Regions from separate parts of the Thermodesulfitimonas sp. genome, predicted to be linked through region 3. Evidence: riboswitches for the same ligand, from Rfam matches in the RefSeq annotation. Region 3 holds a riboswitch; each other region holds the start of a gene.
The links. Region 3 has a riboswitch for cobalamin ahead of cobT (nicotinate-nucleotide--dimethylbenzimidazole phosphoribosyltransferase). Riboswitches for the same ligand answer to the same signal wherever they lie in the genome.
Positions count from the first base shown of each region.

Region 1 (2,255 bases), on a different contig from region 3:
TCCCCGTGGTCACCACCAGCGCTAGCACGCCAGGGAGCAAAAAACCGAAGGGCAAAAGCAATAAGCGGAGCAAAAGGTGGAACGGCACGCCCGCGGCCAAAACCAGCACCGCCGCAACCAGGATAGCCGCCACCGCCACTGCCGGCCCCCCGGTCAGCACCAACCCCAGCGCCACCGTCACAAAAGCGAGCTTCAGCGCCGGATCTACCCTGTGCAACCGGTTATGGTGGGCCCAGAAGTCAAAGGCGAGGATCATTCCTTGCTCTTACGCCCCTTAAGGTAACCTAGGTAGTAGAAGACGAAGCCACTACCCGCCGCCGCCTGCACCGCGAAGGCCAGGCTCTCGATCTCGCTGCTCGGCGGCTCCCAGAGTGGCGCGCACCAGGGCTTGTAGTCCGGTTTGATGGTGCTTACCACCTTCTCGGCCTGGTCATCCGCGCCGCCAAACTCCGCCCCCCGCTGCGCATAAAGCGGGAAAACCGTTAGCGCCACAACGAGGAGCAGCAAAAGGAGATTCTTAGTTCCCAGCGACACTTGCCTTCCCTCCTTCCGGCAAGATGCCGAGCATCTCGAGCTCACTCTGGCCGTACCGCGCCAGCAGGTTAAAGACCACGAGCGTGAGGAGCCCTTCACTCACCGCCAGCGGCACCTGAGTGACTGCGAAGATCCCGAGAAACTTCACGAAGGGCGCCACTACCGAACCATGCTGCGGAAAGGCCACGGCAAGCTGGAAGGCAGTGGTCACGTAAGTCAGGAGATCGCCCAGTGCGGCGGCAGCGAAAACCGCCCAGGAAAGCCGCAAGGGAGCAAGCAGCCGGTAGACACCGTAAGCCACGAAAGGCCCCACCACCGCCATCGAGAAGGTGTTGGCACCCAGGGTGCTCAGGCCCCCGTGCGCAAGCAAGAGCGCCTGAAAGAGCAAAACGATTACCCCTAAAACCGTCATCGGGGCTGGCCCGAAGAGCACCGCTCCCAGGCCCACCCCGGTCGGGTGGGAACAGCTCCCCGTCACCGAAGGCAGTTTAAGCGCCGAGAGAACAAAGGTGAAGGCACCCGCCAGCCCGAGCAGCATCTTCAGCCGCGGCTCACCCGCTACCCGCTGCCGGATCGCCACCAAGCCCCAAAGGAAGAAGGGGAACGCCAGCGCGTACCAGAAGAGACACCACTTCAGCGGCAGGAAACCCTCCATGATGTGCATCGCGTATGCCGGTGGTGCCACCGCGAGCAGGAGCAAACCAGCCAGAAAAGCAGCCCGCAAAGCAGAACGCCCCATTATTTTCACTCCTTACTCATCTTTTGGTAATCATTCCGAGCCGCACAGCTGAAAAAACTAAAAACCCCGGTCGCTTCACGCCTAACCGGGGTCAAAACGGCACAAAAACACCATTTCTCGACCCCCTTCCCGCGAAGGACGCCGGAACACCGCTCAGGGTAGGTCTCCTGGCTTCCGTTCCTCGCCGTCCCCCAGCCTTCCCACCCAGCAGCGGCTGGGCAGTGGCCAATCCCGGGGAAGGCTCCCGGTTACAGTGGCGGGGCCGCGCAGGATTTACACCTGCTTCCCTATTCTCCCCGCACCCTAAGACAAATTGAGTGCGGGGCACCCCGGCGATTCAAGACCTATTCAGTTTGGCACTTATTATAAAGCCTCAGGCTGGTCAAGTTCAAGAATCAGGCAGAGAATTTGTCAGATTTCAGCAGCGAACGGCCAGCCCTACCGCTAAAACGAACACTTCTAGCACCTCGTTAACCGCTCCGTAAGTGTCGCCCGTCAGCCCGCCCAGATGCCGCGTGAAAAAGGCCCCCATAAGGAGCACCAGCACCAAAGCGGCCAGCGCAAGGTATAAGCCGGCCCACTCCCCAACAAGGAAGGCGATTCCGAGAGCTAAAACCGTCGCGGTTACCGTTTCCCACCACGTAGTATAATCCTTGTAGATCCGCCCCTGGCCCTGCGGCCGCGCGTAGGGGAAAAGAAAGATCGCCCAGACCATCCCCCACCGGCTCACTACCGGCGCCAGTAAAAGGGGGTGCCAGGCACCGCCTATAGACGCAAACAGGGAAAAGCGGAGCAACAGTAGCGTAATCCCGCCCATCACGCCAAAAGCGCCGACCCGACTATCCCGCATGATCGCCAGCCGCCGGGCGGCATCCCGCCCACCCAGACCGTCAACCGCGTCGATAAAACCGTCGACGTGCATCCCACCGGTCAAAAGCAGCCCCAGCGCGACTAAAAGAGCCGCTACCACCAGCGGCGGGAA
Region 1 is NZ_JBRAIN010000030.1:8,635-10,889, reverse strand. Features, by position in the region: gene cbiQ (cobalt ECF transporter T component CbiQ) at 1-256, opposite strand, end outside; gene ACUVTA_RS04025 (energy-coupling factor ABC transporter substrate-binding protein) at 253-534, opposite strand; gene ACUVTA_RS04020 (energy-coupling factor ABC transporter permease) at 518-1,273, opposite strand; cobalamin riboswitch at 1,414-1,620, opposite strand; gene cobS (adenosylcobinamide-GDP ribazoletransferase) at 1,692-2,255, opposite strand, start outside.
Region 1: it holds a riboswitch for cobalamin, as region 3 does, so the genes downstream of both, ACUVTA_RS04020 (energy-coupling factor ABC transporter permease) here and cobT (nicotinate-nucleotide--dimethylbenzimidazole phosphoribosyltransferase) in region 3, are expected to answer to the same signal.

Region 2 (2,255 bases), on a different contig from region 3:
CGAACCTCTTTAAAAGCCTCCAAAGCGTACCGGTGCCCTTTGAAAAGATCAAAACGCGAGACGAGTAAAATGAGTGGCTTTCGCGCCGGATCGGCGATACCGTACTTATCCAAAACTTGCCGGATCTCTGTTTCACTCAGTTCCCGGTTTTTCTCGGAGAGGGGATTGATGTACGGCAGGATGATGAAGGAACGCACCTGCCAGTTGGGGATGTAAGACATCACCGAAAATATCGCTGCGTCGTAAAGCTCTACCAAGGGTTTTAGAAAATCAACCATCACGCAACGCTCTTTGTCAATCTGGATGTGGCACCGCCAGAACCATTTCTGCCGCCGCCGCACCTCCGGAGGGACGAAGGTTATCAAGCCCGCCGGCTGGGGATCATGAATCAGGACTACGTCCGCGTGCTCGTCAACCAACCGGTAATTGGCCCGGTTAGTCTCCCAGTACGCCTTAACGCCTAAAATATCGATCGTTCCCGGGCGGCCCTGCAAGAAATTGTGCAGTTGCTTGGTAAAATTGAAAAACGCCGGCTCACCGGTGAGAACTTCCCAGCTTACGTCAAGACCAAGCGCTCGCTCCAGCGGGATGAGGGAACGGAGCATCTCCGCCACACCACCGCCGAGCCGCGTGGAGTTGACCTGCTGGAAGCGCACCCCGCGCAGTTCTTCTCCGAGCCGCAGGAGATCCGCGATCAATTCCTCTCCGGCAAAGGCTGCATAGGCCTCTAGAGTCTCCGTTGCCGAAAGAATATCGCTTACTTTCTCTGCCACCGGGAGTTCCCTAGGAAGCGCCATAATTCAGTTCGAACACCTCTTAATAAAGCAAATTTTCCGGGGAAATAACCGGCCGGAATTCCCCGCCTACATTAATATAATCGAAAGTCTTTCTCTTTTCTACAGGAAAATTCTCTATTCTAACCCGGCCAGCGCTTATAGATTTGGGCGATAGACAGTCCCCCCAAGGTATGGTAAGATTATGGCCAAAAAAGCAACCGTCGGAACGGGTCCTTTACTCTGCGGTAAAGGCTAAAAGGGAAGCCGGTGCAAATCCGGCGCGGTCCCGCCACTGTGAGGGGGAGGCGCCGCACAAAAGGCCACTGCCCAGCACTCAACGAAAGAATTCCACGTCAGAGGCAACAAGATGGACATAGGTTGGGTTGAGTGCTGGGTGGGAAGGCGTGCGGCGGCGGTGAACCCGAGCCAGGAGACCTGCCCGTTCCGCCAGACCAACCCAACCTACGCGGATAGGGAGGTGGTTTCTTTGTTTCCGGTAGCATCCTGCCGTGGCCTCAAAGCCCCCTTCGGGTGATGCGGTTCCCTTACCTGGAAACAAAAGTAAAGGTGGGAGAGGTCATGAGAAATAACCCGCGCAAGCGGTGTTGCACCGCTTTCCTGGTGGTTATCTGTCTTCTCGGCAGCCTGGCCGGGCTAGCCGGCGGGGCGGCCGCGGCCGAAAACTCGCCTCTGCTCCCCACCGCGCAGGCGGTGCGCTTCCTCACCAAGGAGTACCGGCAAAACGGCTTTGTCAACACCGACGCCGGCGTGGGCGCGTACGCCTTTTACGTCCTGAAGCAAGCTGGGGTGGACGTGAGCGGCTGGCAGCACGGAGGCGTTACGCTCACGGCGGCGGTGCTGAACGGTATTGAGCAGGACCTGGCGCAGGTGCAGGCGACGCGGGCGAAGACCCTCGCCCAGGACCTGGCAGCCGCCCAAGCGCTGGGTCGGGAAGACTTGGTAGCCCGGCTCCTGCAAGCGCTCAAAGAAAGGCAGACTGGCCAGGGTTTTGGGGAGAGCGGCCCGCTAAGCATTTATAGCAATATGCCCGCTTTCGAGATCTTGGCGCGGACCGGGCTGATCGCCCAGCTGAACACCGGAGCGGCAAAACGCTACATCTTGGAAAGTCAGTACCTTGAACCGGGCACACCGCCCTACGGAAGCTGGGGTTCGGCGGACGGCGCCGGGTTCTACGCCGACTTTATGGCGACGGCGGAAGCGGTGCGGACGCTGCACTATTTGGACCCCGGCAAGAAGGACGCCACGGTACAGGCGGCGATCTACTGCGGCCGGGAATGGCTGCGGCGGCAGCAAAAGCCCGACGGGGGCTTCGTCGCCGGGATGGATGACCCGGTGATCGATACCTGCGAGGCGATCCTCACGGCCAAAGCGCTGGGCGAGGACCCCGCGACGTGGCGGAGCAGCGCCGGGAAGAGCCCGGTTGATTACCTAACGGAAAAGGCGCTGAATCCTGACGGC
Region 2 is NZ_JBRAIN010000073.1:536-2,790, forward strand. Features, by position in the region: gene ACUVTA_RS07080 (glycosyltransferase) at 1-797, opposite strand, end outside; cobalamin riboswitch at 988-1,233, shown strand; gene ACUVTA_RS07085 (S-layer homology domain-containing protein) at 1,356-2,255, shown strand, end outside.
Region 2: it holds a riboswitch for cobalamin, as region 3 does, so the genes downstream of both, ACUVTA_RS07085 (S-layer homology domain-containing protein) here and cobT (nicotinate-nucleotide--dimethylbenzimidazole phosphoribosyltransferase) in region 3, are expected to answer to the same signal.

Region 3 (2,255 bases):
TCGGCAAGGCGGGCAGCGTTACAGCAGCTTATCCCGCTCCATGTCACTCACCCCGGCCTCGCCGAAGGTCGCCATCTCTTTCAGGATCTTCGCCGCCGCCTCGACCAGCGGCATCGCCAGCGCCGCCCCTGTGCCTTCGCCAAGCCGCAGGTTGAGATCCAGCAGGGGCTTGATGCCGAGCGCCGCGAGCATATGGCGGTGCGCCTGCTCTTCCGAAAGGTGGGAGGCGATCATAAAGTCTTTCGCCCGCGGGCAGAGACTGGCCGCGATCAGCGCGGCCGCACCGGTGATAAAACCGTCTAACAGCACGGGAATCCGCCGGGCCGCAGCGCCGAGGATCACTCCCGCCAACCCCGCGATTTCCAGCCCCCCGACCTTTGCTAACACGTCCAGCGGGTCTGCCGGGTCCGGGCGGTTCACCCGCAGGGCTTCCGCTACCACCGCCCGCTTCCGGGCCAGCACCGCGTCGTTCACCATCGTGCCCCTGCCTACCGCCTCCGCCACCGGAATCCCAGCCAGCGCGCAGAGAATAGCGCTTGAGGGCGTGGTGTTGCCGATGCCCATATCGCCCGTCGCCAGGAGGTCGGCGCCCTGCGCAATCTCTTCCTGCGCGATTTCGATACCGGTTTCCACCGCGCGCACCGCCTCTTCCCGCGTCATCGCCGGCCCGCGCGCGATGTTTCCCGTGCCGGGCCGGACCTTCCGCACCAAAACCCCCGGCCACGTGACCTCCCGCGCCACGCCGATATCCACAACCACCACCTTTGCGCCTACGTGGCGCCCCAGAACGCCGATGCCGCCAGTGCCGTCAAGGAAGCGCGGCAGGATCTGGTAGGTGATCTCCTGCGGTGCCCCACTCACCCCCTCCGCGACAACGCCGTGGTCGCCCGCCATCACAATCACGCTCTTCGCTCCGATCTCCGGGACGGGGCGCCCGGTAATCCCGGCGAGCTGCACCGCCAGCTCCTCTAAGCGCCCCAGGCTCCCCGGGGGTTTAAGCAGGCTGTCCACCCGCGCCTGCGCCTGCGCCATCGCTTCCCGGTTGAGTTCGCCGACGGCCGCAATAGTCTGGGAAAGGAGCACGTAAACCACCTCCATTTAAAATTAGCGCAAAATTTAGCGTCAACGACCGCGGCACGCCCTTTTAAGCCGCGCCTGCAGCCGGGGAGAACCAAAAATAAAAGCCCACGCTGCCGTGGACTTTACCATTATCCAAGGCCGGACCCCGGTGCCGCGCCGGAGCTGAGCGCACAGCAGGCAGGTCTCCTGGCTCCGGATCATCACCCCGGACCGCTGCCTTCCCGGCTTTCAACCAGTGGCCTCTCTTGCGGTCTGGCTCCCCGTTACAGTGGCGGGACCGCGCCGGACTTGCACCGGACTTCCCTATTCTCCCCCACCCAGCACTCCGCAAATCTAAGTGCTGGATGCGGGGCACCTGCTGCGGAAACTTTATTTAAGGTGAATGGTTTTCGCTGACCGTTTTTTCGTCGCCCGGGCCCATCCCGCTCGTTCCGGCCCGACACGCCGCGGACGCCCTTACTCTTTCTTCAGCGCCCGGTCAAAAAAGATGTTCTTCCCGGTGGCCGCGAGCGGGACGCCGAGCACAACATCGGCGTCGATGAGCCCGAGGCGCCGCGCCACCACGCCGACGCGGCGCATCACCCGGTTATCGACGTTGAAAAGCGAAGCGGTTTTCACGGCCGAACCAAGCGCGATGCCCATGTCCATCGCCCGCCAGAAGCACTGCGGCCCCCGGAACTCCGGGCCCTCGCGCGGCGCGGCGTCTTCGCAGCGCGCGAAGCCGCAGGCGCCGCAGTTAAGCCCCAAGGGTTTTGCCTCCTTCAGCCCGATGAGAAAAACGGCGGCCGCGCGGCGGATATTCTCCCCGTCCCGGTCGAAATCCTTCTTCCCGGTTTCGCGCCCGTAGGCCACCATCGCGTCGGCCAGGCGCCCCACCGCTTCACCGGTGAGGGTACGGGTGACCAGGTAATCCTGCCCGAGCGACTTCGGCGCCGTTTTTGCCGCCAGCGCCATGAAGCCAGCCACCTGCGCCACAATCTCTTCCACAGGCTTCTTCCTCCTTCCTCTCCATTTTTTCCAAAAGATTAGCCGGTAGCAGCTTGTTTGTCAAGAGCCGGTAAGCAGATATAATCCACCTGCCGGCAGGAAATAAAAAGGAAAGCGCGAATTAACCTCTCATACGGAAGTGTAGGGAGTGAGAAGGATGGCCGCAAAACCCCCGTCGCGGTTCCGCG
Region 3 is NZ_JBRAIN010000034.1:1,616-3,870, forward strand. Features, by position in the region: gene cobT (nicotinate-nucleotide--dimethylbenzimidazole phosphoribosyltransferase) at 19-1,098, opposite strand; cobalamin riboswitch at 1,240-1,454, opposite strand; gene ACUVTA_RS04375 (ferredoxin domain-containing protein) at 1,537-2,034, opposite strand; gene ACUVTA_RS04380 (carbon-nitrogen hydrolase family protein) at 2,225-2,255, shown strand, end outside.